3 regions of the Staphylococcus coagulans genome follow, and region 1 is predicted to be linked to each of the others. Evidence: predicted binding sites of a transcription regulator. Region 1 holds the regulator's gene; each other region holds the start of a gene.

Region 1 (10,674 bases):
TCCAAGACGCATAATCTATTTGTTCAAATTCAGTCACTGGATAGTTTTGCTCTGCTGCCCAATTGGGAATAGCCTCTGTGGCTTGTGTACAGTCAAAGTCAATTTTCAGTTCATCGCCTAGTGCTAATTCCTCCATCTTTTTCTGTGCTTCAATTAAAGGAAATGGACAAACCATGCCCACTGTACCGAGTTCATATAACATTGTGAAGCTCCTTTCGTTTCATTTTTAAATATTAACAGATTGTGGTGATGTATGCGTTTGTTGTTGACGCGCTGCTTTTAAAGGTTTCACAAATAAGAAATGGCTCATAAACCATGTCCCTAAAATCATAGCCACTAAAGCTATCCAACCTTGCCATGACAATGCAGCAGTTGCAACTAAACCATTACCTATTGAGCATCCACCTGCGAGCGCTGCACCAAATCCCATACATGCACCACCAATAACACTATTACGTATTGTTTTAATATCTGGTAAACGCCATTTAAATTCTCTTGAACCACGTGCTGCAATATACGATCCTACAAAAATACCTAAAACGAGGAAAACACCCCAGTCAATGAAAGAAACATTTCCTGTTGTTAAAAAGGCGATTAAGTTCGCAGATGGTGTCGTAATGCCTAGCCCACCTTCTCTTCCTGTTGAAATACTCATTGGCCAAGCGATAAGTGCAATGAAACCTATCGCAATCGCTGCAACAAAAGGATGAAATCGCTTTTCAAATAAAAAGTGACGTACCCCAGTATAGCGTGGTTTTAATTTTGGTATAGCGATTTTTGATTTTGGCTTTTTCAACGTGGTCATAACCAAAAATAGCGTAACACCAGTTAATAAGATTAACCATATCCAACTTGGTACCCCTGTAGATGTCGCCATATCCGCTTCATAAACGGTTTGTTGATTAATTGTATCTTTCAGTGGTAACAGAACGCCATATTTAGAGATTGCTGCAAATAGTGCATACATGAAAAGTGCAATCCAACTGCCAATTAAACCTTCCCCTGCACGATACCATGTCCCAGTGGCACAACCTCCTGCGAGTACAATCCCAATACCAAAAATAAATGATCCAACAATCGTTCCTACAATTGGAAATGTCCCATTATCTATCGTGATAACACCCAATGAAGTTAATATATATAAGCCAATAGCTTGGATATTAATCGCAATAAGCAACGCATAAAACATCTTATTATTTTTTTGAACATACATATCTCTAAAGCCACCCGTCAAACAAAAACGCGTACGTTGCATTACGAAACCAAGTAAACTTCCCACAATCAATCCACTTATCACGGTCCAAATCAATATTCCTACCCCCTATATCCGATTAACATTATAGGTATTATAAAAAATAAGACCTTATTTTTCAAGTACATTTTAAAAATAAATATAAAAACATATATTTTTTCTCAAGTTCATTTGAATACATTTGTATATTTAAACATACATGCTTTAGAACTGACCTATGCGCAATAAAAAAAGAGTATAAAATCTAATATTATCATTAGACTTTTATACTCTCTTCATAGTGCTATGTTTTAATTTACAGTTCATCCAAACAAATCTTTTTGTATGTATGGATAATTTTCATAAAAGGTTAACCATTATAATTTTTCATAAAGAATAATAATGATTGTAATTCCACACCTAAATCAATTTGATGTACTTGTACAGATTGAGGTACGTGCACACGTTTCGGTGTAAAATTAAGTATTCCTTTCACACCTGCATCTACAAGTGCATCGGCCACTTCTTGTGCTACTCTTCCTGGTGTAGCAATAATAATGACTTCTAACGCTTCAGCTTCAACGGTACTTTTTATCTCGTCCATTGATTTTACCGTCACATCACCCACTTGTGTACCAATGATTTCCTCACTGATATCAAAGGCTTCAGTAATGGTCATATCATCGTGAATTGAAAAGTTATAAGTGATTAGTGCCTTACCTAAATTCCCTACGCCAACAATGCCTATTTTGATTTCATCAGAATCGCTTAACTCAGATTTGAAGAATTCCAATAGACTATCAATATTGTAACCATAACCTTTTTTCCCAAGCTCTCCAAAATATGAAAAATCTCGGCGAATTGTTGCAGAATCTATATTTAAGCCTTCACTTATCGCTTTTGAATTCACACGATCTTCACCTTTAGCCTTTAAAATATTGACAAATCGGTAATATAAAGGGAGACGTTTTAAGGTCGCTCTAGGAATTTTATTGCTTTCTTTTCCCATTTTAAAGTCCTCCGTAGTCTTTCTTATGCGTGCACTCATATACATAGTATGTGATAATAATTATAACTTAATTTTATGGTTATGAAAACATTAAGTGCTTGATACATATTGCGTTTATTGTACAATAATTAAGAATGAAAGGAGCATGCCATATGATTTTAATGCAATTAAGTCACGTCACCAAATCGTTTGATGGTGAAGAGATTTTTGAAGACGTCAACTTTGAAGTAAAAACCGGCGAACGAATTGGCATTGTAGGACGTAACGGTGCGGGTAAATCAACATTGATGAAAATCATCGCTGGTGTTGAAAACTATGATTCCGGCCATATCTCTAAAATCAAAGGCTTGAAATTAGGCTATTTGACACAACAAATGACATTAAATACCCAAAACACAGTCTTCGAAGAAATGGCCAAACCGTTTGCGCATGTTCAATCCATCTCAGAGCGTATGAAAGTTGAAACCGATTGGCTTGCAGCTCATGCGGATATGTATGAGTCAGTAGAATATAAAACGCATATTGATCAATATGAAAAGCTCTCAAATGAATTTGAACAGCTTGAAGGCTATCAATATGAAAGTAAAATTAAAACTGTTTTAAATGGACTGGATTTTAGTGAAGCAGATTATCATCGTCCGATTAATGATTTTAGCGGCGGACAAAAAACACGTCTGTCATTAGCACAAATGTTATTAAGCGAACCTGATCTCCTTCTTTTAGATGAGCCGACGAACCATTTAGATATGGCCACAACAGAATGGCTAGAAGATTATTTAAAATATTTCAAAGGCGCTATCGTTATTATTTCACACGACCGATTCTTTTTAGATAAAATCGTAACTCAAATTTACGATGTTTCATTAGGTGAAGTTAAACATTATGTCGGAAATTACGCTAAATTTATCGAATTAAGAGATCAATATTATCAAAAGCGTTTAGCTGAATATGAAAGACAACAAAATGAAATTAAACGTCTTGAAACTTTTGTGGAAAAAAACATTACACGTGCTTCCACGAGTGGTATGGCTAAAAGCCGTAGAAAAGTTTTAGAAAAAATGGAACGCCTTGAAAAGCCGATGTTAGACGCTAGAAGTGCGAACATTCAATTTGATTTTGATCGCAATACTGGAAATGATGTCATGCACATTCAAGATTTAACGATTGGATATGTCTCCCCTATTACGCAACCCATACAATTTGAAATCAACAAAGGGGATCATATCGGTATTATCGGTCCTAATGGGATAGGTAAATCTACTTTAATTAAAACTTTAGCCAAACGCCTTCCACCTTTATCGGGGCAAGTGATTGATGGTGCAAATCTTAAAATTGGCTACTATGATCAAAAACAAGCAGAATTTCGTTCAAACAAAACTATTTTGAATTTTGTGTGGGACCAATATCGTCAAATGCCTGAAAAAGATGTGCGTGCCGTTTTAGGACGCTTTTTATTTACGCAAGATGACGTATTAAAAGTCATCAATGATTTATCAGGCGGTGAAAAAGCACGCTTGCAATTGGCATTACTCATGTTAGAACGTAACAATGTGCTCATATTAGACGAACCGACAAACCACTTAGACATTGATTCTAAAGAGATGTTAGAGCAAGCTTTAAAACATTTCCAAGGGACACTCATTTTTGTTTCGCATGACCGCTATTTTATCAACCAATTGGCGAATCGAATTTTTGATTTAAACGAAAAAGGTGGCACGCTTTATTTAGGGGATTATCAATACTATTTGGAAAAGTTAGAGCAACAACAAGCACTTGCTGCATATGATAACCAACAAAATCAAGCGACGTTAGAAGTAGATTCAAGTACTCAGCCAACGACTTATCAAGATCAAAAGACGCTTCGTCGTGAAAAGCGTAAAATAGAGCGCCAGATTGAAAGTGACGAAAGCCAAATTTCTGAGTTAGAAGACAAGATTGCAGCGATTGATTTACAAATGACAGATGAAGCTGTCATTAATGATTTCGAAAAAACACAATCTCTAGCTGAAGAACGTCAAAAAATCGAACAAGCATTAGAACAAGTGATGACAAACTGGGAAGAATTACAACTTTTGTTAACTGAATATGAAGATTAAATGAAGTAAACCGAGTAAAATTTTCTACTCGGTTTATTTTTTTAATCACCTACTGTTTACATTTCGTCCACATATGAAATAGCATAACACCAACTATCCACAAAGTTATCCACATTATCCACAAGTTAAAAGCTAGAATATTCTATCCTTATGCACAATTATATACAACTTATCCCCGATTTTACGCCAATGTTATGCACAGGTTCTTAACAACTTGTGCATAAGTACGCATGTTCTCTATTGACTTTTGCTCAATCAGAAAAGTGAGCTTAAAATGTGAAGATTTAAGTTGTTTATAGTTATACATCTATATAGACAAGCATCTAAATTTTAATGGTGATTAGAATATATCACTTTTCTTTTGACATAAAAAGGAGAGACAGAAATCGTTTGATTTCGTTGTCTCACCCTCAAAATAAGGTTGCTGTTTAAAAACGTGCAACATTCATTATTCATGATCTAAATACATTTCAATATCCATACTGCTTTTACCATTTAAAGCCATGTCGCCCCGAATTCCTTTTTCATAAATATAATGAGCTGCTGCTCCAATCATTGCGGCATTATCCGTACATAGACGTGGTTCTGGAATAGCGAGTTCTATGCCTATTTCACGCGTAGCTTGTTCTAAAGCTTTACGAAGCCCTTTGTTACTTGCTACACCTCCAGCTACTATCAACTGTTTAACATTGTAATCTTCACAAGCACGCATTGCTTTTCCAACGAGCACTTCCACTACGCTGTTTTGAAAACTTGTCGCAACATTTTCAGGAATCACTTGCTCACCTTTTTGCTTTAGATTGTGCAATTTATTAATCACTGCACTTTTCAAACCACTAAAGCTAAAATCATAACTCTCAGGCTCCAACCATACACGAGGAAATTGATATGTGTCCTCACCTTGCGTTGCTAATCGATCAACCGCTGGGCCTCCGGGATAAGGTAAACCAATTGTTCGTGCGACTTTATCATAAGCTTCGCCTACTGCATCATCTCGTGTTTCACCAATAATCTCAAATTGTAAATGATCTTTCATATAGACAAGCTCCGTATGTCCACCCGAAACAATTAATGCAATTAATGGGAATTTCAATCCTGTTCCAAGTTGGTTCGCATACACGTGCCCCGCAATATGATGGACAGGTATAAGTGGTTTATCATTAGCAAAAGCTAGTGACTTAGCAGCATTGACACCCACAAGTAACGCACCAATAAGACCTGGGCCTTGCGTTACAGCCACTGCATCAATCTGGTCCATTGATTTGTCTGCTTGTTGCAATGCATCTTCAATGATTAATGTTATATTTTCAACATGATGACGACTTGCGACCTCAGGGACAACACCGCCAAATCGTTTATGACTGTCAATTTGACTTAACACACTATTACTTAAAATTTTTGTTCCGTTTTCTATTACACTGACACTTGTTTCATCACAACTTGTCTCAAGTGCCAAAATCGTTGTATTCTCAGTCATTTAAACTCACCCACATGACTAACGCATCCTCTCCATCACCGTAATAATTTTTTCTTTTACCGCCATATTCAAAACCAAGTTTTTGATAAACATGCTGCGCGACATGATTATCTTCACGCACTTCCAAACTCATTACCGTTGCGATTGAAGACGCAAAATTAATAACATATTTTAATAATAATTGACCTAATCCGTAATCTCTATAGTCCGGATCAATAGCAACTGTTGTAATTTGGGCTTGGTCAACAACAATCCATAAGCCTAGGTAACCGATTATTTTATCTTCGAACTCTACAACAAAATAATGGGCAAAATGATTTTGCTCCAATTCATAATAAAACGCATCAATCGTCCACGAACTCTTTTTAAAGCTTATCTGTTCAAGATCAAAAACAGCTGGAACATCTTCAAGCATCATATGTCTTATTTGAAGTTTCTCTTTTATTTCTGTTGATCCATCCAATTTTGTTCTGCCTCCGATAACTTTAAATATTGCGGTACAAACGTATGAATCTCACGTGGTTCACCTTTATATCGATACATTTTATCTGCTCTAGGCGGTTCTGCGTTACATTGGTATCCTTCAAGTTCATTTGTGAAATGTGTGACATCATCACCTATAAAGATAACATTCTCTTTGTTAGACCATTGTGTAATTAATTGAGATAAGGCAATATGTTGATCTTCCATGACAGCGACTAACTGTTGACCTTGCCATTGATAAACCCCAGCAAAGACGTTCCCTCTTCGGGCATCAATGATTGGGATAATATAGGCATCTGAGTATTCAATATTCGCTGCAATTGCCTTTAATGAAGAGACACCATATAACTGAATGCCTAAAGTGTACGCTAATGTTTTAGCTGTAGTGACACCAATACGCAATCCTGTATAAGAGCCTGGCCCTTCTGCCACAATAATTTCATCTAAATCTTTTGCTTTAAGTTCACATTGTACAAGTAAAAACTCGATTAATGGCATTAATTGTATAGAATGATTGCGTTTAACCGTCGTTGTATGTGTTACTAAAACTTTGCCATCTTGTAAAACAGCAACTGATAAAGGTTGATTCGCGCTATTTATAAGTAAACTATACATGTATTATTTGCTCCTTGATTTCTTCAAAATGTTGACCTTTTGCCTCGAGTTCGATTTCTCGTTCATCTTCATTGATTACTTTAATGTTAATTTTTAAAAACGCATCCGGTAAATAATCTTTAATAAACGTACTCCATTCAACGACTGTAACTGCGTAGTCATTAAAAAATTCATCAAACCCTAAATCTTCATCGAAGTTCTCAAGTCGGTAGCAATCCATATGATGAAATTTTAAGGTGTCTCCTTTATATGACTTAATAATATTAAAGGTCGGTGAACTGATGTGACGTTTAACCCCTAATGCTTTTCCGATAAATTGACTTAAAGTTGTTTTACCAGCGCCAAGATCACCATCTAATAACAACACATCTTGCGCTTTTAGAAGTGGTGTCAGTAAATTAGCGAACCTCTGCATTTCTGCTATATTTTTTATTCTCATACTTTCCGCACTCCTGACTTAATTTTCCTATCTATTGTAACAAATTTTTTTCTATTTGACCTTATCTGATTCTTGACATTTACTTTGAAATAAGAATGACGCTTTATTGACTGTATTTTAAGATTATTTTCAGAAAATTTTACATTTACTGTTGACTTAGAAGAAAAGATGGGTTAAATTTATAACACGTAATTTTTAGACAATTCTCTAAATTCTAAATTTTTCTCATTCTCGTAATTGATGAAACCAATTTAATTTAACATACATCACATTCATTTTGAAGGGAGCGTTAGACAATGAAAACATATCCATGCATGACACATACACAACAAAATAATATTGTCATTTTAATTTTACGCTCAGGACTGGAGCATTAGTAGAAATTTTACTAATCGCTTAAGTCCTATTTCTAATTGAATGGGACTTAAAGATGCGTCCCAACACCAATTGGGGCGTATCTTTTTTTATTTTCAAAAATCAAGGGAGGCCATACAGATGAGAAGTGACATGATTAAAAAAGGAGACCAACAAGCACCGGCCAGAAGTTTATTACATGCGACGGGACAAATTAAATCCCCTACTGACATGAACAAACCTTTTATCGCTATTTGTAATTCATATATCGATATTGTTCCTGGTCATGTGCATTTAAGAGAATTAGCTGATATCGCCAAAGAAGCGATTAGAGAAGCGGGAGGCATTCCATTTGAATTTAATACGATTGGTGTCGATGATGGCATTGCGATGGGCCATATTGGGATGCGCTATTCATTACCAAGCCGAGAAATTATCGCAGATGCAGCTGAAACAGTTATCAATGCCCATTGGTTCGATGGTGTCTTCTACATTCCAAACTGTGACAAAATCACACCTGGAATGTTACTAGCAGCAGTGAGAACGAATGTCCCAGCTATATTTTGTTCTGGAGGTCCTATGAAAGCGGGGTTATCTTCTCAAGGTAAAGCATTGACTCTCTCATCTATGTTTGAAGCAGTTGGTGCATTTAAAGAAGGTTCAATGAGTAAAGAAGACTTTTTAGAAATGGAACAAAACGCATGTCCGACTTGTGGCTCATGTGCAGGAATGTTCACTGCAAATTCAATGAATTGTCTAATGGAGATTTTAGGACTGGCATTACCATATAACGGCACAGCATTAGCAGTGAGTGATCAAAGAAGAGAGATGATAAAAGCAGCCGCAAAACAGTTGGTAGAAAATGTCAACAATGATTTAAAGCCTAAAGATATTATCACGAAAGAAGCAATTGATGATGCATTTGCACTTGATATGGCAATGGGTGGATCTACAAATACTGTATTACATACGTTAGCTATCGCCAATGAAGCAGGCATTGATTACGACCTTCAACGGATTAATGATATCGCTAAAAAAACACCGTATTTATCTAAAATCGCACCTAGTTCAGCATATTCAATGGAAGATGTCCATCAAGCGGGCGGCGTACCAGCAATTATCAATGAATTAATGAAAAAAGACGGTGTCTTACATCCTGATCGGATAACTGTCACAGGACGAACACTTCGAGAAAACAATCAAGACAAAGAGATTACTAATAATCAAGTCATTCGACACTTAGATACACCTTATGATCAACAAGGCGGTCTATCTATTTTATATGGCAATATCGCTCCAGATGGCGCAGTCATAAAAGTTGGCGGAGTAGATCCATCCATCAAAACCTTTACAGGAAAAGCGATTTGTTTTGATAGTCATGACGAAGCGGTCTCAGCTATTGATAATCATACGGTGCGTGCAGGACATGTCGTTGTCATTCGTTATGAAGGTCCTAAAGGCGGTCCAGGCATGCCTGAAATGCTAGCACCTACTTCATCGATTGTAGGGCGAGGTTTAGGCAAAGACGTGGCATTAATTACAGATGGTCGTTTTTCAGGAGCAACACGTGGTATTGCTGTGGGTCATATTTCACCAGAAGCCGCTTCAGGTGGTCCTATCCGCTTAATTGAAGATGGCGATGAAATTACAATCGACCTTACGCACCGCACTTTATCCTTAAATGTATCGTATGAAGAACTTGAAAAACGAGATGCCCAACAACAACCCTTTAAAGCAAAAGTGAAAACAGGTTATTTAGCCAGGTATACCGCGCTTGTTACGAGTGCTAACACAGGTGGCATCATGAAAGTACCAGATGAGTTACTTTAAAAAGATGGAGGGATTCAAGATGACAAACACTGAAAAAGCAACGGATTATGGACAGACAGAGCAGTTGACTTCAACTTTACAACCACAGACACACGCGTTGAAAACTGGTGCAGAATTATTAGTAGAAGCATTTTTAGAAGAAGAAGTTGAGTATATTTTTGGTTACCCTGGCGGTGCCGTTCTACCACTCTATGATACTTTTTATAACGGACAAATTAAGCATATCCTTTACCGTCATGAGCAAGGCGCCACACATGCTGCAGAAGGTTATGCGCGTGTGAGTGGTAAACCCGGCGTTGTCGTAGTAACAAGTGGTCCAGGTGCGACAAATGCGATGACAGGTATTGCAGATGCTTATAGTGATTCTTTACCTTTAGTTGTCATCACGGGTCAAGTTGCAACACCCGGTATCGGCAAAGACGCTTTTCAAGAAGCAGATATTTTATCAATGACGACACCAATTACGAAACATAACTACCAAGTTCATGATGTAAAGGATATTCCTAGAATTGTAAAAGAAGCATTCCATATTGCCAATTCTGGTAGAAAAGGACCTGTTGTTATTGACTTTCCTAAAGATATGGGTGTCCTCTCTACTGAAACGACAAACGACGAGACAGTTAATACGCCTGGTTATTATGTGAACCACAAACCTGAAATTGATGAAATTCAAAAATTAACTGCATTATTAAAATCAGCCAAGCAACCTATTGTTTTAGCGGGTGCCGGTGTGAACTTTTCAAAATCAAATGAAGCCCTCCTACAATTTGTTGAAAAATATCAAATTCCTGTAGTGACTACTTTACATGGCTTAGGTGCTATTCCTTTTTCCCATCCCTTATTTCTTGGAATGGGCGGCATGCATGGTTCCTATGCAAGCAATATGGCACTAACGGATTGCGATTTACTCATTAACTTTGGTTCTCGCTTTGATGACCGTCTTGCAAGCCAACCAGAATCATTCGCACCGCATGCCAAAATTGTCCATGTTGATATTGATCCATCTGAAATCAACAAAATTATTAGAACTGATTTAGGTATCGTTGCTGATGTAGGTGCCGTATTAGTTGCATTATCGAAGTATCATATTGAAGTTCCCGATCATGAAGATTGGCTCGATACTGTTAATGCCAATAAATC
Region 2 (10,674 bases), 220 kb from region 1:
ATTTGTTGTACGAGTCGATCACTGTCATATAAACCAATTTTTGCTTTTGGCCGTAATACCAGATAAGCAACAATAATCGCAATCACTGAGGAAGCCCCAATGCCAATGGCACCACCCAACGGCGTCCAAGTAGATATTACAATCGCAACGACCGCCAATACAAGTGCAGGGATAAATAAGCGATTACCAAAGCGCGTCGCACCTTCAGATTCTTCTCGATGTTCGACTTCTACAACTTGACCGACACGAACATTTTTCGTTATCGTCAACAATCCCATAAATAAAACGAGACTCCCATTTAGCCAGTTGGGTATGTATGGCCCTACCATAAATAATGCACCTAATAGACACCAAAATAAAGCTGTTCCCATACGTTTTTGATTGAGTGGATTGCGGTATACACGCCACGCTGTGTAAATAAACTGTAGTCCAATTAAAATATAAAAAATTTCTAAAATTTGATTAATCGTGTGTTGACTCATGACGTGTCTCTCCTTTCACACCATATTTACGTTCCAATTTACGATCAAACAACTTATTTTGAATGACACCTATAATTAAAGTGGCTATCGCAATTGGCGCGGAATATAAAGCAATTTGAATTGCTGTCACGTGCATATCAAGAGACTTAAACGTCGCTACAATTAAAAGCACACCCGATGCACCAACGAATAGGTTTTGACCGAAAAAGTTACCATAATTTTCCATTGCAGAAATATGGGCTTTCAATTTTTCCTCATCTTCTGGTTCTAAATCTCGCTGATATTTCGCTTTTGCTGCAGCCTGTACCATTGGATTCATCAGTGGCCGTACAAATTGAGGATGACCCCCAATACGAATAGATGCCAGACCTGCTATTTCTCGAATCAATAAATAGATGGACATAATTCTGCCAGAGGTCACCCCTTGTACTTTATTAATGAGTCGCGTCGCTTGTGTCTTTAAACCAAATCGTTCTACCATCCCCACCATCGGTAAAGTAAGAATAAATAGCGACACCATACGATTATCTACGAATGCTTTTCCTAATGTATCCAGGATTTCAATCAAGCCCATATTCGAGACGAGACCTGTTGCAACAGCAGCAATTAACACTGTTCCAATTGTATCCCACTTAAAATAAAATCCTAATACGATAATGATAATACCAATAAGTTTAAGCCATTCCATAATAAACCTCCTTCAATAAAGCCGATAATGCACATTTCTTTCGTTGTAGTAACACAGGTCGTTCACTGTTTATTTTTAAATAACAGTCAACCCAATAAAGAAAGAATCGCATGGCTTCAAATCAAATTTTTCTTGCATATATCTTTTATTTTACTCCGTGCCCCCTTTTTATTTCAATGAACGTTCTGTTAGAAACGATACTCTCCTTAAAATTGTCGATATTATTGTTCAAACTAAAAAATCGACATAGACATATATTCAGCGAAATCAAATGCCCGCCTTGTAAACAGTGAACAAATCTTCATTTCGATTCATGAGGGTCAATACACGGTCCAATTTTTCCTCATTATCTTTTTTCATAGTTCATTAAGACAAATGCACAATAAAAAAGGCGGGAGAACGACATTGAATCGTTTTCCCACCTTTCCATATTTAACTATAAACCTAGATTTTCTTTGTACATTTGTGCTAATGATTGTTTTTGACCATCATCAGGCACGAAGTAATAAAGTCCATCACTTTGGATACCACCTGAACCATCGAGTTGATGACGTTTCACATGGTCATTGGCATCGCTATATTGACTTCGAATTTGATTTAATTCTCCAATCGTTAAATCTGTTTTAACATTTTTACTTATTTGATCCATCAATGAATTAAAATTAGTGATAGATGAAACACTTGTCAGTTTATCCGCAATACCTTGTAAAACAAGTTGTTGGCGCTCTTGTCGACCGAAATCTCCACCAGCACCTTCTTCTTTACGGCTTCTTATGAAAGCCATCGCAGTTTCTCCATTTAAATGAACTTTCTGACCTTTTGTAAAAGAATGGCCTTCTGCTGTGAAAGTGGCATTGCTTACGACATTAATGCCATCAAGTGTATCTATCATATCTTTCAAGCCGTCCATGTCTACTGTCGCATAATGGTCAATCGGCACATTCATAAGTTTTTCTAAAGACTTAACCGCCATATTGGGACCACCATAAGCGTATGCGTGATTAATCTTTTCAGTGGTTCCTCTTCCTACAATTTCAGCTTGCGTATCACGAGGAATACTAATCAATTGCGTTGTTTTCTTACTTGGATTTACAGAAAGTAACATAATCGTATCGCTTCTTTTACCAATTCCCTCGGTTTCACGTTTAGCATCTGAGTCTACACCAAATAATGCGATAGAGAAAGGCTCTCCCTTACTTAAATCTACTTTACCTGAACGTAACTCTGAATGATTTCTATCTAATGGATTGTGAATGGCGCCACCTACTGCAAATATTTTAAACGCAAGATAGGCAATGGCTATGATGGCTAATACGAAGAGAATTCCAACAAACCAAAGCACCCCCTTCATAATTGGGTTCATGCGTTTTTTAGCTCGTCTATATTCCAAATAATCACTTCTTTCTCGTTTATAATGGTCAATTCTGCTTTAAATTTAGTAATATCATATAGCATTGTATCTCAAATCGAGTGACTATCAATCGGGCTTTAGACGCAACTATGATTTTTTGTAACCGCCGTCACTATTCAAAATATTTAAAACCGCATCGTAGCATCCAGGATTACTAATAATATATGGACCACCTGTTGTAAAATCAATCGGCTGACGATTAAAATCTGTCATTTTCAGTCCTAACACTTCAGCAAACAAAAACTGTGCACCAATATCCCATGGTTTGGCATTTGTATGTATATGGGCGCCGAATTGTCCCATAATGACCCGGGCTGAATCTAAACCACAAGAACCAATGAGACGATAACCAAATGATTCATTTAATAGTTGCTGAATCGTAGGTTCATTTAAAACCTTGTTATTAAATGAAAGGATGGTGTCTTTGATAGCCATTGACGTAGGTAGCTCAATTTTTTCTTCATTTAAATAGGCACCCTCCCCTTTGATAGCACGATAGAGCTTTTCTCTAGGGTAATCATATATATAAGATAATTGTGGTATACCATCGACAAAATAACCTATAATCATACAAAAATCATCTTGTTGCTTGACTAAGTTGGCCGTTCCATCAATGGGGTCAATCAACCACGTATGTCCTTCTTTTAATCGTTCAGTTTGATGGTGGGCTTCTTCACCATATAATTGATGGTCCGGAAATTGAGATTTCAAAAACTGTTCGAAACGTGATTCGATTGTGCAATCTACATTCGTAACTAAATCAAAACGGTTGGATTTCGTATCCGTTTTCATATGTTGTATCAGTTGTGGAAGTTCACGCCGCATTTCAGAAATCCATATCTGTACTTGCTGATCTATTTCTCGCAGTGTCTTTATCGTCGACATGATGAATCACTCCTTTTCAAAGTCATCTTCATTATACATAATGTCGCTTTAATGAAACAGTTAAATACGAAAAGAAAACCGGTTGGATTTAACCAACCGGCATAGAAAGGAAAGTAAGTAATAAATATTGAAGATGTTAAACTAGAATAAGTACAACCTATCATTTTCAAACTTTACTATCAATCACGATAGCTACCCCTTTTGAATATGCTGTGTACCATCCCCCTGTAGCTAAATACAATATAACATATCCACAAACAAAATGTAAGCGTTTTCTACAAGTTTTTTATTATTTTTATTTACAAATATCACTTTTGTAGTCGTATTGCTCAAAATATACGTTGCGCTATATTTATCTTATAATTATGATATAATATTAATAACTATGGTAGGTTGATTGGAGTGATTTTTTATGAATAAAGAAACACGACAAAATAAACTAATAGCATTAATACAGCAACAGCAACACATGACTGCACAAGAACTCGCAAAAGCACTAAATGTTTCAAAACGTACGATTCTACGTGATATGCATGAACTCGAAAAAAATGGGGTTCAAATTTTAGCACGTGCAGGTAAACACGGCGGCTACCAATTACAATCTAAACAACAACAACATCACTTAGAAATTAATGATCATGAACTTCATGCGCTTTATATGATTTTAAGAGAAAGCCAGTCACAATCTATGTTGCCTTATTCAAAAGAAACATCAGCACTCATCCAAAAGATTTTACGTCAACCTAATACAACAATTCGACGTTCATTACGCCAACTTGATGAATATATTTTATATGAATCTCCTCCAATAGATAAAAATCCGCCCCACTTTGATGACATTCTAATTTATTGTCAAGAACGTAAAGTAATGGGGGTTGATTATAAAGTCGACACATGTGGTCAACATCATTTTGAGAATGTCATCTTTATTGGTTTAATCGCGCAACGCCATCGCTGGCAAGCTGTGGTGTATCATATTGGTGGCGGCTACACACGTTATATTGATTTATCAACGATTGAAGATATTTCTTATTCATTCCATAAATCAATTAAAACAAACGATATTACACTCAAAAATTATGATCAATATTTAAATAAAAACAACGTACAATAAAAACCAATGTTTCTAAACTGGAAACATTGGTTTTTTACAAATTTACAAGATGTCGTCATCCTATGAGTAGTTCACTTTTTATGTCGGCGATAACTGATTTTCATTGAGACATGAGATGCCTCAATGTGTCCCCCTTTATTTACGAATATCAATTCACAGTAAAGCTACCTCTATTAGAAAAAGCTAATCAAATTATTTAACATGTGAAATGCGATAGAGACACCCAAATTACGACCACTCTTCATATATAAAAAGACAAGCGGGATTGAAATAATAAGGTAATCCACAATTTCAAAAGGAGAAGCTGCACCAGTCACGTGACTTGCTGCAAATAGAATCACTGAAACAACCGCCATCACATTAAAATTAAGCTTCTTACCTAACTCACCAATTAAAAGATGTCTAAAGAATATTTCTTCAAATATAGGCCCTACTATTACAATCAACAAAAAGTTAAAGGGCAAAAGTGCTGGAATATCCATTAATGCATCTAATGCTAGTTCATTTTGTGTCGTACCATATTGATAACGTTCGGGTATAAAACGAAATACATAACTGTAGACGTATAATAATACCAAAGTCACAATATATGTGCCCACTATCCATAATCCGTACTGTTTGACACCTTGAATACTTCTTCTGAATCGCTGTTTCGTCTCTTTTCGATGTAATAAATAAAAACTCATGATTACTGTAAGGTATGCAAGTATTGAAGAAATCACTTCCGATACATCTACATAGATATCATTGAAAAATTCTTCTTTATTTATTCCAAAAAGCAATATCACCGCCAATGAAACTGTGAACCCAAAAAAGAGTGTTGTCACAAATAAAATAGGGATCAACCATAAATCTCGCCATGCGATGGCTTTCCAACTATAATTTGACATTTTGAATCCTTTCTACCGCAATCATTTTAATTTTTGCTTTACTCATATGACAATTGCATTTTTAAAATTACATTTTTATAAAAGTCATAATAAAATCATTAGCGTTATGTTATACTATATAATATTTAATGAAAGGAAGGCAACTATGATTCAAAAGGATATACCAAATAGTATGCAAGCGTTTAAAAATCTTGTAGCATTGCAAAAAATAGTTTTAAATTTTGACCTTGTCTATCAAAAAGATTTAGACGAAGCTAACGTCTTATTAACAACTCTTCAAAATAAAGTAACACGCTTATTTGAAAGCCTCCCTCATCCTGATGATATCATCTTACCGACAACATATAGTTATGAGATATATTATGCATGTTTACACAATCTCTATCATAATCCACTCGTTCTTATCGATTTTGGCAGTCAAAGACGCGTTAATAACGGTTACCTCCACGTGATTAATCAAGCCGCAGCCCATTTTAATATCTCACATTGTGATTACTAACCCCATTAAAAAAAGAAGCGAGACCTTTTTAAAGGAACTCACTTCTATACAAGAACTCAGTATGGATACCAAGTTGAACATTTGATTATAATATCTATCTCACTCTTACAATTTTAATTCTTCTTTATCGCGTTTATGATGACCGCGTAAAAAGAAAAATACAGCCATAAATCCTAAGAACAAGAAACCGATAATCACAGATACACGTGTTTCATCATTAATTACCATACCTACTAATACCATTAATAAGAATGCGATTGTCAAATAGTTACTTACAGGTGCGAACGGCATTTTAAAAGGATGATTTTCGATTTTTTCTGGATATTTCTTTCTAAATTGTATATGGCTCAATAAAATCATAAACCATGGAATCATACCCGGTAAGATTGAAGCACTATAAACATATACAAAAATACTTTCTGATCCTTCAATAATCATAGGCAATACAACATTTAAAATGACACCGATGAGTATCCCCGTAGAAACGGCTAATACCGTGTAGAAAGGCACACCATTTCTCATAACTTTTGTAAAAATCGCTGGTAGTTGTCGATGTTGTGCAAGTGTAAAAATCATTCGACTTGAGCTAAAAATACCTGAATTACATCCTGACATCGCAGCCGTGATAACGACAAAGTTGATTAACCCTGCTGCAATTGTAATCCCTACTTTTGCAAATGTTGCGACAAATGGACTACCAATATCATGTAACTCGTTCCAAGGATACACAGTGACAATCACAAAAATAGCACCGATATAGAAAATTAAAATACGCCAAATGACGCCGTTGACAGCCTTTTTAATATTCTTTTGTGGATCTTTCGTTTCTCCTGCTGTAATACCGATTAATTCAACCCCTTGATAAGAACCGATAACAATTGATAATGCAAAGAAGAAACCTAACCAACCATTTGGCATAAAGCCACCGTGTGCAGTTAAATTACTTAAACCGATTGGATGTCCTCCGTTCCCTAATCCGAAGAAAATCAATCCAAATCCGGCAATAATCATTAATATAATTGTGACGATTTTAATCATAGCAAACCAAAATTCAAACTCGCCAAATGCTTTTACAGATATAGCATTCGCTAAAGTTAAAATAACAATTACAATGATACCTGGAATCCATGATGGTAATTCCGGCCACCAAAACTTCATATATTCACCGACCGCAATTACTTCAGACATACCAACTACTATCCATTGAAAGATATTCGCCCATGCAGTGACGTAACCTGCAACTGGATGTATGTAATCTGTTGCATAATTGGCAAATGATCCGGTAGATGGATCTAAATAGACCATCTCACCCATTGCACGCATAATTAAAAATAAAAATAATCCCGCAAGTAAATATGCAAAAATAACAGATGGCCCCGTCCAAGCAATTGTGCTCGAAGCACCCATAAATAATCCGACGCCAATTGTACCACCTAGCGCAATCATTTGAATCTGTCGTGAACTCAGACCTCTGTGTAACTGGTTTTCTTCCATTGCTTCCATCTCCTTTTAACCCCTACTCATAAAATGATGTTGCACCGTGCATGTCGCTATTATACTACACTTGAGATTGCTGTGGAGAAAAAATTATCACCCCATTTATCTTTGTTTTGAAGAAATATATTACTTTAAAAAATATTTCAACAAATTGAAGTTTGAAATATAACTCAATTTACAAACATATATGTTCGCATATTTTTGAATTGTAAAAGTTGTTGAAATATTGACACAACCCCTAATTGTGAATGCATTCACATTTTGTTGTGAAATGTTTATACTATGGTAGAAAATTGAAGAAAGGAATTTCTAACACATGAAAGAAACAAACATAAAATGGGATACAATCTTCTACGGTCGCAAGTGGGTGTCAAACATCATTGACACGATTCAAAAGAAAGATATTTTACAAAGCTTTTATCTGAGGCGCTATTTATTAAGAGCTATGATGGCAGGATTTATTATTAGTATTATTGCAGTATTCGTTTTAATGGTAAAAACAACTTTTGCACCCGATGTCGCACCTGGTGTAGTCAATATGGCAGGTGCCATTACCTTTAGTTTCGCCCTTGTTTTAATTCTATTTACAAATTCTGAGTTATTAACGAGTAATTTTATGTATTTTACAGTTGGTCTGTATTACCGTCTTATTCGACCTTCGCGTGTGTTAAAAATCTTTTTCCTTTGTTTCCTAGGAAATATTTTAGGAGCGATTGTGTTATTTGGCTTAATTTCACTGACAGATGTCATGACAGTTGAAATGCTTGAAATGCTCAATCATACGGTTCAAGTTAAATCCATTCAATACAGTTTTCAAAACATTTTGGTTCGTGCTATTTTCGCCAACTTTTTTATTAATATATCACTTGTCATTGCAATGCAAATTGAAGATGTTATGGCTAAAATGTTTGTCATGATGTTTGGTGTAACGATTTTCGCTTTTATGGGTTACGAACACGTTGTTTACAATGCGTGTCTTTTCGTTGCTAGCTTTATTTATCAAACAGAGGCATTTCATATTTTTCATGTATTAAAAAACTTAGTTGCTGCCTTTATCGGTAATTATATCGGCGGTGGTTTGATTATTGGACTATTCTATGCCTATTTAAATGATCATGGCCAATTTAAAGTGATTAAAAATCAACAAGTGAATGACAATATCAAATAAAGGAAGCTATAAGCCTAGTCTCACAACTGGTTTCAATACTTTAATCCATTCGTGTCCTGTAACATATCAGTGATATTGATTTTATCTCTTAAAACGTGAGTCACCCCCTTGACTCGAACAATACTGAATGGCCTTCAAGCGAGCCGACGTTCAAAACTTTTCGTGTTATAATGGTATCAATTCATTGCACAAGGAGTTAGATTATGAACAAAGCACGCATCATCAAGGGACTGATTATCGCTTTACTTTTAGGCGTTTTTTTCTTTGTCATCAATGTAAATCAATATGGCGTTTCGCCCATAGCATTAGCAACTAAATCTATCATGGTTGCTGTCGTATTCGCAGTCTTATATATTTTGACATTCAGTATTTTAAGTTCAGATGAACGAAAACAACTTTTTGGTCCTCCTTTACTGATTGGGCTCATTATTGGACTCTTAGCAGGCATTCTTTTTAATCAGCCGCTCATTGGCTGTTTGACAGGTATTGTGTTGGGTATTGCGGTTGGATGGATTCGTTATCGTATGCAAAGGAGAGATTGAGATGTCGACACAAACGATTGGATTTATTATTATTGGCATTTTGCTATTGAGCTTTGTACCAAATGTATACATGCTTTACAAAACATCTAAAGAAGGTAATCCAAATACACGTTACCAATTAATGGTCGGTGTGGACGCTATACTATTAGTATTAATTATTACAGCTATCATTTTATTGACTTAACGCTTCAGTTGAACACTGTTTGAAACGCTTCAAAACAGAAAATAAAATGACAACAACAATAATTTTAATATCATCGCATATTATTAAACCCGAGCTTTTCATCAAATCATGAAAGGCTCGGGTTCACATATAACTGAGCCATTTGACTCAGATTGTTTTAAAATCATTATTAAATTTTCCCTTGTAAAAAGAAATAGTAGATTACAGCGGCAAATACAGCATAAATAATAAGACCGACGATGCCTGAAAGCACATGAATACGCATCGGAATATGCTTTTGAAAACGTGGTGCAAGTACCAAGTTACCTACTAAAATAATGAGTGGTCCAACTATAAAAAACAAAATTCCCTCTAAACTCATACTTTACACTCCTGTATCGCTATCGTTTTAGCACGATATCAATGTGCGTTCTTATCTTACCATGCTATTGTTTCTTAGCCTATATCGTTTAACTAAAAAACGAGCCGCCCTTATTTTCTTAAGAGACGGCAGGTAAAACGATAAAGGAAATGATTCCCATGATAACGATGGACAAAGGAAACACAAGAGACTGAATCAAATGTACTTTTGCTGGTGGTAAAGCTGCTCTAAGCAACCATGACTCAATCGCAAAATTGATCACTGTTAATGTCACTGTCATTGATAAGACCAACACGAAGCCATTTTGAAACTGAGCAATAAACCCAACAGATAATAACAACATCATTAATAATACAGTGAGCGTTATAAAATAATTTTGAAGGACTTTGACCATCGTTTCACAACCTTTCCTAGCACTACTTTTCGATATATTCAAATCATATTTTCGCACAACCTAACAAAAAAGTAAAATATACTTTACTAAAGTTATTGCTAAGCTAAAAAAGTTTTGCTCTGATCCGTTGAATTGTTGGATATCTTTTTTATAGTTGATACAAGGCTTTAACCCGATTTATAACTCCAAATCTTCCTTTGTTCTTGCCGCCCAATAACGTGCAAGTAATGGGCCCGTGACTAAATGAATAAAACTAAATACCGCTCCTGGTACTGCAGCTAATGGATTAAAATGAACCGTTGCAAGTGAGGCAGCTAATCCAGAATTTTGCATCCCGACTTCTATTGCTACAGTCTTTTTATCTTTATAATTAAGTTTAAAAAGATGTGCTAAAACATAACCAATTGTATAACCGAGCACATTATGTAAGATGACGACAACAAAAATAAGTAGCCCTGTTTCCACAATCAGAGCTTTACTAGAAGCAACAACCGCACCTAAAATAATAGAGATCGCAACAACAGAAATAAGAGGTAAAATGTCAGTCCCTACGTGTGCA
Region 3 (10,674 bases), 350 kb from region 1:
AATTAATAATTGAGGCGCGCATGAAACGGCCATTGCAATCATGACCCGTTGTCGCATCCCCCCTGATAATTGATGTGGATACTCGTCGACGACCTTGTCTGGACGCGGAATCCCTACATCTTTCAATAATTGAATGGCTTTTGACTTCGCTTCTTTTTTTGAAAGTTTTAAATGTAGCATCAGCATTTCCATAAGTTGGCTTCCAATGGTAAAAACTGGATTTAAAGACGTCATCGGCTCTTGGAAAATCATCGCAACTTCTTTACCCCGAACACGATTGAATTGTTCGGCTTGAAGATTATCGATACGTTGGTCTTTGTACATCACTTCTCCAGATGCAATCGTTGCGATTTTTTCAGGCAACAATTTTAAAATGGATAAACTTAATACCGATTTTCCAGAACCGGATTCTCCTACAATGCCTAATATTTCACCTTTTTTTACTTCCAAATCGATATTTGATATTGCGTTATGTCGTTGCCCTTCTATGTAAAATGCTGTTGATAAACCTTTAACTTCTAACAAATTGCCATTATTCATTTTTCCACCCCTCTATGCGCGTATAAAACGTCTTAAAATTAAAAATAATATATGCCCAATTTTTTGATGATAACAATCGTATTTTTATATTAAGAAAAGGACAGGGTTGTTATACATCAACCCCATCCCTTTTAAATCATCATCTTAACAGTTGACTCTTATTTTTTATCTTCAACTGCCCATTGGTAAATAGGGTTCGATCCCTTCAATGATACTTCAAAGTTTTTCACTCTGTTATTCACAACTGTCACATCTTTTAATTCAACGATTGGAATAACAGGTACATCTTCAGCCATAATTTTTTGCCATTCTAGATATTTTTCTTTACGCTTTTTATTACTATCTCCAACGACTTTTGAATCTACCGCTTCACTTAACAGCTTATCCGCTTTTGGATTGTTATAGCGTGATTCATTCCATAACGCTGTTGATTTATATAAGTCTGATGGATCTGGATCCGCACCTTGTTGCCATGTTCGGAAGTAAACTTCCATATCTTTTGAAGTATTTTCTAAATCTGTTGCATACTTACCAAACTCTTCCATTTCAACTTTCGTTTTAAGTCCTACCTTTTCCCAATAACCTTTAATCGCTGCTGAACGCGGTTCAAATGTAGGGTTAGAGCCGGCATAATGTTTTAAGTTAACTACAAATGGCTTGCCATCTGGATCTTCACGCCAGCCGTCACCGTCTTTATCCTTATAACCTGCGTCATCTAATAATTTTTTCGCTTTCTTAACGTTGTGATCGTATTCGTGTACATCATCTTTTTTAGCACCACTCCAATGTGCTGATGGAATGAGACCATTTAATGGTTTACCATATCCATAATAAAATGCGTCAATCCATTCTTTACGATTAATCGCGTACGCCATCGCTTGACGCAATTGTTTATTTTGATATTTCGGTCTTTCTTTTCCAATTTTCCGACTTTTCTTGTCATAATCATTTAAAACAAAACCAATAATTGTATATGATGTTGACGGTGCTTCTAACAACTTCAAGTTATCTGAACCACTGTCTTTAATTTCTTTGGCAATAGGAGGCGTAATTGAAGCCATATCAATATCCCCTTTTTCAAGTGCTTGTGTCATAGATGTCTGTTCTACAACACGTAAATTGATCTTGTCGATTTTCGGTTCACCTTGCCAGTAATCTTTATTTTTAACTAACTCTACTGACTCCCCATCAACAATATTTTTAACTTTAAATGGTCCAATACCAATTGGATGTTTACGCACAGCATCAGATTTCGCCATATCCTTCACTGGAATATCTTTAAAGATTTTTTCACTGATTGGTGCAGATGTCCATAACTCTAACAAGTTGTTCGCTTTATGTGCTTTGAACGTAACTTCTGCAGTATAATCGTCAATCTTTTTAATACCACTGATGTTTTGCGCTTGGCCTTTATGCTTTTCCTCTGCCCCTTTAATAACGTCTACACCGCTATATCTTGGTCCATCATAATCAGGATCTGCAATCGTTTCTAAAGTGAAAATCCAGTCATTAATTGTGAGCGGATTACCGTCTTGCCACTTAATCCCTTTTTTCAATTTGAATGTATACGTTAGATCATCATCTTTATGCTTTTCCCATGACAAAATTTTAGGTTTAATTTGTAAATTGTCATCCAATTCAATCAATGAATCATTAAAATAGTCAATAACACCTGAATCACCTGTAGAACTTGAAAAAATAGATTGGAAGTTTCCTTCTGGCGGTTCAGCAATCCCCACATTCAAAGTTCCTCCCTTAGCATCACTTTTTTCAGTTTTGCTACTATCATTTTTAGCAGTATCTCCACTTTTTCCACAAGCTGACAAAACTAAAACTACACTCAATGCTAAAAACAATACATAACGATAAGCCTTTTTCATTGGCGTTCCCCCTTAAATATAATCATTGAATTATCTTTTCTTTACTATTATTGTATTTTTCTGAATTTTTTGTCAATATGTATTTTTATAATTTGTATTCTTTTATTATTTATAATAATGTACACAAATTTTAACATTTGAAACAAATATAAATTTATAAAGAGTAGATCATTTATATAAAAATAGAATAATAACATCTCAACATCAACAGAGACATTACTGTTCTAAAAGCTGAATGCTTTGTATATTTATAAAGTAGACGGGTAATGCTATTTTAACTGTAAAATAGTCATTTATATTGTAGATAACGCATCAACAATCGACACATCCCCTGTTAAAATTTGAAATTCTTTACCGTGATATTTGGTTTGAGCAGCCACTTCATATAAAACCGCAGCAACATCCTCTCGTGGAATTTTTCGATCATTCGGTTGATCAAAATATTGCGCAGCACGGATTTCCCCTGTACCCGAATCATTTGTTAACGCATCTGGATATAGTCGCTGTTAGTGCACTTCGTCTTAAATAGTCATCGTCATAATGTTTTGCGATAGTATAAGGTTTTAAATCTCCACTCGCATCAAACGCTTCACGTCGAGAGTCGTAGGTTGAAACCATTATAAAGTTTTCCACTTTCGCCGCTTCGCTTGTTTTAATCGCTTTGACAGCACCATCTAAATCAACAATGATTGTTTTTCTGCCCCTGTACGCCCTCCAGAACCGACTGAAAAAATGACTTGACTATAATCTTGAAACAACTATGTTAACGATTCGATAGATTCTTTTTCAATATTAATATAAACGGTGCCAATACCTTTTGTTTCTAACGCTTATTTTTGTGCATGGTCACGTACACTCGTTGTAAAACCCGTGTCGTTGGATTGGAATATTCTCACTAAATGTTGACCTACACCGCCATTGGCACCTAAAAGTAACGTCTTTATCATAAAGTTTCCTCCTCTATCTAATCATCTCACGTTTCATGATAGTACAATTAATACACACGCCTTTGATTCTGCTCATTAAATAGTGCTTACAATCTATCACATCTTCTCTCAAACAATTAAGTTAGCATGTGCAACATGAAAGCAAATAATAAAATCAAAGCTAGTGGAAAAACAATAAAATAGCATCCACTTGTTTTTATTCCTAATATCATGCGCCCTATTTAAAAAGTATTACATAATCAATGTAAAAAAGATAACTACAATATACATAAGAAAGAATAACTTAATATTTAGAGAAAATAGTTAAAAAAGAAAAAGAGGATAAAGTAAAATAATATTGGTTTACAAAACGTGTCAATTAAATTCCTTCCTTCATCTCACTGAAACGAATAGGAGCTTTTATACATCCTATCGTTAATGCCCTTCCCTTTTTAATCATTAAAAAAAGCCGCACACGTGAGGGGCGTGTACGGTTCAAAACATTATTTAAGGGTTATTATGATTCTAAAAGAGTGAATAGATCCATGTCTTATTGTTTTACCTAGCCGATAGGTGTTAAGGGGGTTACACCTTTAAAGTCAACGTATTGGTATGCTTTTTCAACTTCTTCATCTGTCGGGGGCTCGACATCATTAAGTTCATAAGGAACACCAAGTGCTTCCCATTTATGCACACCAAGCTGATGATAAGGTAAAATCTCAAACTTCTCGACATTACCAAGTTTATTTATAAATGCGCCGAGTGCTACAAGGTCTTCGGGGGTATCAGTAAGACCTGGCACAAGCACATGTCTAATCCATATCGGTTGACCTTTATCAGCTAAATATTGAATATAATTTAATATATGAGTATTGGGTTTTCCAGTTAATCTTTTGTGCGTTTCATTGTTAATATGTTTTATGTCAACCATCAACAAGTCTGTATACTCGAGTAGTTGATCAAAATGTTTTTTAAACGCTTCAGTATCGTTTGCACAGCCTAAAGATGTGTCAATACAAGTGTGAATGCCGTGCGCATGAAGCTTTTTAAAGAGCTCCGTTATAAATGGCATCTGTAGAAGCGGTTCTCCACCACTAACTGTAACGCCGCCTCCAGATGCTTCAAAATATGGGAGGTACGGTGTGATTTCAGCCACAAGTTCATCTGGTGATGCTGATCGCGACGGCTCATTAATCTTCCATGTGTCTGGATTATGGCAGTATAAGCATCTCAATAAGCAACCTTGTGTAAAGATGATATAGCGTAGACCTGGTCCATCTACTGTTCCTAAACTTTCAATTGAATGAATGTGTCCTCTAATCATTGTACTCCCCCATTTTACCTTCTCTTAAAATCTGTCACTCCGACTGTGACACCTATTGCTTTGCCGTTACATTGTTTCGTGGAATGTACGAGATATAACGTCTAATTGTTGTTCGCGTGTTAATTTAATAAAGTTTACAGCATATCCAGATACACGAACCGTTAATTGTGGATATTCTTCTGGGTGTTCCATCGCATCAATCAATGTTTCACGGTTAAATACGTTGATGTTTAAGTGGTGACCATGTTGTAAAGCATAACCATCAAGGATACTTACAAGGTTTTGTTCTTGTGTGTATTCTTCTTTACCTAATGATTTTGGAACGATACTAAATGTATTAGAAATACCGTCTTTACAGCAGTCATAAGGTAATTTAGCTACTGATGATAATGATGCTAATGCACCGTTTGAATCACGGCCGTGCATTGGGTTTGCACCTGGTGCGAATGGTTCGCCAGCTTTACGTCCATCTGGTGTATTACCTGTTTTCTTACCATAAACAACGTTTGAAGTAATTGTTAATACACTCATTGTATGTTCTGAATCACGGTAAGTGTGATGTTTGCGTAATTTTCTCATGAAGCTTTCTACAAGTTGTACCGCAATATCATCTACACGTGGATCGTTGTTACCGTATTTAGGGAATTCGCCTTTAGTTTCAAAGTCAACTACTAAGCCATTTTCATCGCGTACTGGACGAACTTCTGCATATTTAATTGCTGATAATGAGTCAGCTGCAACTGATAAACCTGCAATACCTGTTGCCATTGTACGGTGTACATCTGTATCGTGAAGTGCCATTTCAATACGTTCATAACTATATTTATCATGCATGTAGTGGATGACATTCAATGAGTTAATGTACACGCCTGCAAGCCATTCCATCATTTCATCAAATTGACGATAAACTTCATCATAGTCTAAAACTTCTGATTCGATTGGCGCAAAGTTTGGTGCAACTTGAGCACCTGATTTTTCATCTTTACCACCATTAATCGCATATAATAATGTTTTAGCTAAGTTTGCACGTGCACCGAAGAATTGCATTTGTTTACCAATACGCATTGCAGATACACAACATGCAATACCATAGTCATCGCCGTAACTTTCACGCATCAAGTCATCATTTTCATATTGAATTGAACTTGTTTTGATACTCATTTTTGTACAGTAACGTTTGAAGTTTTCAGGTAAACGAGTTGACCAAAGTACAGTTAAGTTTGGTTCTGGTGCTGGTCCTAAGTTATCTAATGAATGTAGGAAACGGAATGAGTTTTTAGTTACCATATGGCGACCGTCAATGCCCACACCACCAATAGATTCTGTTACCCAAGTTGGGTCACCAGAGAATAATGCGTTGTAATCAGGTGTACGCGCAAATTTTACAAGACGTAATTTCATGATAAAGTGGTCGATAATTTCTTGTACTTCTTTTTCAGTAATTGTACCTGCTTCTAAGTCACGTTCAGCATAAATATCAAGGAAAGTTGAAGTACGACCTAAACTCATTGCTGCACCGTTTTGTTCTTTAATTGCTGCAAGATAAGCCATGTATAACCATTGAACAGCTTCTTTAAAGTTTTCAGCTGGACGACTTAAGTCGAAACCGTAACGTTCACCGAGTTGTTTTAATTCTTGTAAAGAACGATATTGTTCTGATACTTCTTCTCTTAAACGGATGACATCTTCAGTCATTGTTGATGATAATTCATTGAAGTCTCTTTGTTTTTCTTCCATTAAGAAATCAATACCATATAATGCGACACGACGATAGTCACCAATAATACGACCGCGTCCATATGCATCTGGTAAACCTGTGATAATACCTGCTTTACGACACGCTAACATTTCTTTTGAGTAAGCATCGAATACACCTTGGTTATGTGTTTTACGATATTCTGTGAAAATATGTTCTGTTTCTTTATCTAATTCATAACCATAAGCTTCACAAGCAGCTTTTGCCATTCTGATACCACCAAATGGTTGCATTGAACGTTTGAATGGCTTGTCAGTTTGAACACCAACAATTTGTTCTAACGATTTGTCTAAATAACCTGCATCGTGCGATAAAATTGTTGATGGTAATTTTGTATCCATATCCCAAATGCCGCCACGGTCACGTTCTTCTTTAGATAAAGCCATCACTTGATCCCATAATTTTTCAGTTGCTTCAGTAGGTCCTTCTAAGAAACTATCGTCACCTTGATAACCTGTGAAGTTCAATTGGATAAATTCACGCACATCTACATTGCGAGTCCAACGTCCAGTTTTAAATCCTTCCCAAGCATTGCTTCGAGTATTCGTATCTTTAATCATGGTTACATACCTCCAATTAGGTTTTGTTCATCATTTCACAATCAGTATAACAGGACTTGTGGATGAAATCACTTTAAATTGTAAGCGTTTTAAAATATGTCATATTTTGGATTTATTTTGTATAAATTTTCGTCACAATTCTAGTCTTATATTTTTAATTTTTTAATCATACAACTATGCTGTGAAAAACATGCTTATGGGCCTCAAGTCTCAACTCAATTTGCCTTCATTGAATCAGAAGCGAAGTCACACAATACGAAGTTTTATCATAAAAAAGAGAGCACTCAGACGATTTTCTATTTAAAATCATCTGAGTGCTATTTATTTTGGGATTGATGTCCCTCTTTTATATTTACAGATCATGCGTAAGACATGTCACCTTATATGATTGTAAATTCAATTTTTAAAAGTGTATGTACAAACACGTGTGGACAAAGTCATGCTGCTTATAAAGTATTTTAATTCTAAAGCTCAACTTGTTATTTTTCAGTCGCTGTAAATTTGTATATCTCAGAAGTGTAGAGTTTAAACACTTTAGAAAGCAAAAAATTGACTATAAAGCCTACAACAAGTGGGATAATAAAAAATACAAAAATCACAATCATCAGCGATGTTATATGATTACCTTCCATTAATTCTAATGCTTTAATCGGGCCCACAAGTCCAACAATTCCAAACCCAGCCGTTTCTTTTGTTCCAGTTATACCGAGCAGTGCGCCTACAGCTCCTGTAATCGCAGCAGTAACACCCACTGGTAAAAAGATGATAGGGTAGCGAATCGTATTAGGAATCATCATCTTCATGCCCCCTAATAAGATCGCAATGGGCACACCAATTTTATTGACACGTAAAGTACCAATAAACAGCACGATTGCTGTTGTGGCTACCCCAATAGCAGCTGAACCCGCAGCTAATCCAGAAATTCCTATCGCTAGACCGACTGCAATCGTAGAAATAGGTGAAATGATAATAAATGAAAATAAAACCGCAATCAATACGCCCATTAAAACTGGCTGTAAAGTCGTAAAAGTATTCACCAAACTTCCGATTGCTAATGTAATTTTACTGACATAAGGTAAGGTTAAAACGCCGATAAGACCCGGTACACCTCCGACTAAAATAGGTAATAAAATTACATTTAGGCTTCCTAAGCGATCACCAATCCATAATACAAGTAGAACCGCAATTGAAGCGGTAATCATCGTATTAATTAAATCTCCAATTCCTACGATTTGCCACCCGGCTTCAGTCACTTTAGCTGCACCAGAACCTACAAAAGATGCCGCTCCTACTAAAGCTGTACTCATAGGGTCAAGTTTGAATTGTAAGGCAATAAGTACACCGACCATAACAGGTAAAGCAAACTGTATGCCTAGTACGACAAATTGTAATGTGCTAAATATATCTGCATATTGGCTTAAATACTTAAATAATCCACCTAATACAGCATTAGGAATCAGTCCTGCAATTATTGAAATCGCTAAACCATTCAACACCTTATACATAAATTGTTTAAAGTTCATTCTTTTCTCTGTTGCTTCCATTTTATCTACCACCTGAAATGAGTTAATGAGATGTATTACATGGCTAAGTTGTGAAATGGACAGTAATATTAAGGATTATGCCATCTGATTGGAGACATAAGTGTACGTCGTCATGTACTATATGATACACCACTGGTTTCAGACACATTTCCTTTTTTTAACATTCACCTTTTTTTAGCTGCATTTGAATACTCTTGTAGCGTACCGTAACCTTTTTTATTTTTCAATATAATTTTTAGAATTTTCTTATTATTAAAGCACTAAACACGGTTAATATGCTTTTGAACAAAAAATATTAAAACGCCTTTCGAAGTCTTCATTATACAATGTCCACTTTGAAAGGCGCCTATTATGCTGTTATATATTTAAAACTGTATGAACTTAGCTAGATAAGCATCAAATTTTCGATTTCTACACACGTCTTAAACATCTCGTCGACTGTGGTTGTTATCCCTCAATCAGCTCAAAGGTTAGGGTATGCGACCAAAAATTAATGTTTCAGGCTGTTTAAACATTTCAATGGGTACGTGTATCACGCAATTGATTGTTAGGCTTGGATGAGTATTTACTGTGCACACGCATCATTGTATTGATTCTTGATTCAGCTAAATGCTCCGCCGCTTGTAATGGTAAAACATGCGTTTCTTTCGCAATTGTAAATATTTTATCCATTTGATCATAGACAGCTTTCACTTTTTTCTCAGCCCGCTCACGATGATAGCCATTCAGTTCATCAGCCACATTAATGACGCCGCCACTATTCACAACAAAATCCGGTGCATAAATAATGCCGCGTTTTTCTAACATTTGACCATGACGATTTTCTTCTAAGAGCTGATTATTGGCGCTACCACAAACCATTTTAGCTTTTAATGAAGGAATCGTTTCATCGTTCAACACGCCACCTAAGGCACATGGTGCAAAAATATCTGCATCGACACTATAAATTTCATCAATGCCGACTGCTTGCGCATCAAATGCTTCAACTGCATTCTGAACCGCTTCTTCGTTAATATCAGTGACGATCAAATGTGCTCCTTCATCATGCAAATATTGGCACATATGAAAAGCAACATTGCCCACACCTTGGACGGCAACTGTTTTTCCTTTTAATGAGTCTGACCCGAAGGCTTCTTTCGCAGTTCGCTTCATTGCGTAATAAACCCCCAATGCGGTCATCGGGCTTGGATTGCCGCCTGAACCATAAGATTCACTAATTCCACAGACATGTGGTGTTTCTAGGTGAATCATATCCATATCTTCAACCGTTGTACCTACATCTTCGGCAGTGATATAACGTCCATCTAAGCTATGAATATAGCGACCTAACGCACGAAAGAACGCTTCGGACTTATCTTTTTTAGGGTCACCAATGACAACTGTTTTTGCGCCACCTAGATTTAAACCAGCTGCTGCATTTTTGTAGGTCATCCCTTTTGCAAGTCTCATCACATCAATGATTGCTTCTTCTTCCGTTTCATAGTTCCAAAAACGACATCCCCCTAACGCAGGACCTAAAGTCGTATCATGAATACAAATAATCGCCTTCAATCCTGTCGTTTCATCATGACAAAAAACTAATTGCTCGTAATCAGCTTGTGCCATTTTTTCAAAAATCATTGCCATTCCTCCTCTGTTATTTCATTTCCCGTGGATGAAAACGTGAGTCATGGACACAGTCGAAATGTGTCTTCCCCTTTTAGAATGCAATATCACTCGCACTTTCTAACCCGTTCTTTCACTCAAGCAACAGACTTCAATTGAAGACATATAAGTTGTCGAATGTAAGCGTTTCCAACCTTTGAATATCATAACATAAGTCGGTCGTTTTTTCATAGCTGACTACTTATTTAACTAGGAAAATAATTTTAAATTTAAGCATGCTTTGCAGAATCTAACCTTTTTTCTACAAGACGTAAAAGCACATCAATACCTACAGCGATTAAAGCAATAGGAATTGCGCCTGCTAAAATAAAAGTTGTACCATCTGTCGCGTTTGTCCCTCTGATAACGACATCTCCTAATGTCGGTGCACCGATAAATGAACCCACAGCGACCACACCTACTGCGACAACCAGCGCAATTCGTACCCCACCAATGATGACTGATAATGCCAGTGGGAGTTCGATCATTCTGAGCACTTG

The links. Region 1 encodes Rex, which represses fermentation and respiration genes when NADH is low (regulators of the CRP and FNR family bind a similar motif). Its sites were predicted from a motif close to TTGTGAAATATTTCACAA; they were not measured.
Region 2: a site for Rex is predicted at 7,709-7,726, ahead of KM149_RS02950 (formate/nitrite transporter family protein). Genes of this name have one in related genera too.
Region 3: a site for Rex is predicted at 7,010-7,027, ahead of pflB (formate C-acetyltransferase). Genes of this name have one in related genera too.

Annotation. Positions count from the first base shown of each region.
Region 1 covers NZ_CP092966.1:905,443-916,116, reverse strand. The annotation lists gene KM149_RS04165 (sulfurtransferase TusA family protein) at 1-202, opposite strand, end outside; gene KM149_RS04160 (YeeE/YedE family protein) at 227-1,309, opposite strand; gene KM149_RS04155 (redox-sensing transcriptional repressor Rex) at 1,602-2,240, opposite strand; gene KM149_RS04150 (ABC-F family ATP-binding cassette domain-containing protein) at 2,393-4,336, shown strand; gene tsaD (tRNA (adenosine(37)-N6)-threonylcarbamoyltransferase complex transferase subunit TsaD) at 4,785-5,813, opposite strand; gene rimI (ribosomal protein S18-alanine N-acetyltransferase) at 5,806-6,276, opposite strand; gene tsaB (tRNA (adenosine(37)-N6)-threonylcarbamoyltransferase complex dimerization subunit type 1 TsaB) at 6,255-6,911, opposite strand; gene tsaE (tRNA (adenosine(37)-N6)-threonylcarbamoyltransferase complex ATPase subunit type 1 TsaE) at 6,904-7,350, opposite strand; gene ilvD (dihydroxy-acid dehydratase) at 7,846-9,534, shown strand; gene ilvB (biosynthetic-type acetolactate synthase large subunit) at 9,554-10,674, shown strand, end outside.
Region 2 covers NZ_CP092966.1:680,974-691,647, reverse strand. The annotation lists gene KM149_RS02990 (DUF979 domain-containing protein) at 1-482, opposite strand, end outside; gene KM149_RS02985 (DUF969 domain-containing protein) at 463-1,170, opposite strand; gene KM149_RS02980 (LCP family glycopolymer transferase) at 1,607-2,533, opposite strand; gene KM149_RS02975 (inositol monophosphatase family protein) at 2,669-3,466, opposite strand; gene KM149_RS02970 (helix-turn-helix transcriptional regulator) at 3,879-4,580, shown strand; gene KM149_RS02965 (CPBP family intramembrane glutamic endopeptidase) at 4,754-5,470, opposite strand; gene KM149_RS02960 (hypothetical protein) at 5,616-5,969, shown strand; gene KM149_RS02955 (amino acid permease) at 6,075-7,463, opposite strand; gene KM149_RS02950 (formate/nitrite transporter family protein) at 7,783-8,634, shown strand; gene KM149_RS02945 (hypothetical protein) at 8,838-9,176, shown strand; gene KM149_RS02940 (hypothetical protein) at 9,178-9,360, shown strand; gene KM149_RS02935 (hypothetical protein) at 9,530-9,721, opposite strand; gene KM149_RS02930 (hypothetical protein) at 9,840-10,115, opposite strand; gene KM149_RS02925 (bile acid:sodium symporter family protein) at 10,293-10,674, opposite strand, start outside.
Region 3 covers NZ_CP092966.1:559,375-570,048, reverse strand. The annotation lists gene KM149_RS02430 (ABC transporter ATP-binding protein) at 1-540, opposite strand, end outside; gene opp4A (oligopeptide ABC transporter substrate-binding protein) at 699-2,420, opposite strand; partial or broken gene KM149_RS02420 (SDR family oxidoreductase) at 2,714-3,364, opposite strand; gene pflA (pyruvate formate-lyase-activating protein) at 3,909-4,670, opposite strand; gene pflB (formate C-acetyltransferase) at 4,737-6,986, opposite strand; gene KM149_RS02405 (PTS sugar transporter subunit IIC) at 7,466-8,530, opposite strand; gene KM149_RS02400 (Leu/Phe/Val dehydrogenase) at 9,047-10,150, opposite strand; gene KM149_RS02395 (ABC transporter permease) at 10,405-10,674, opposite strand, start outside.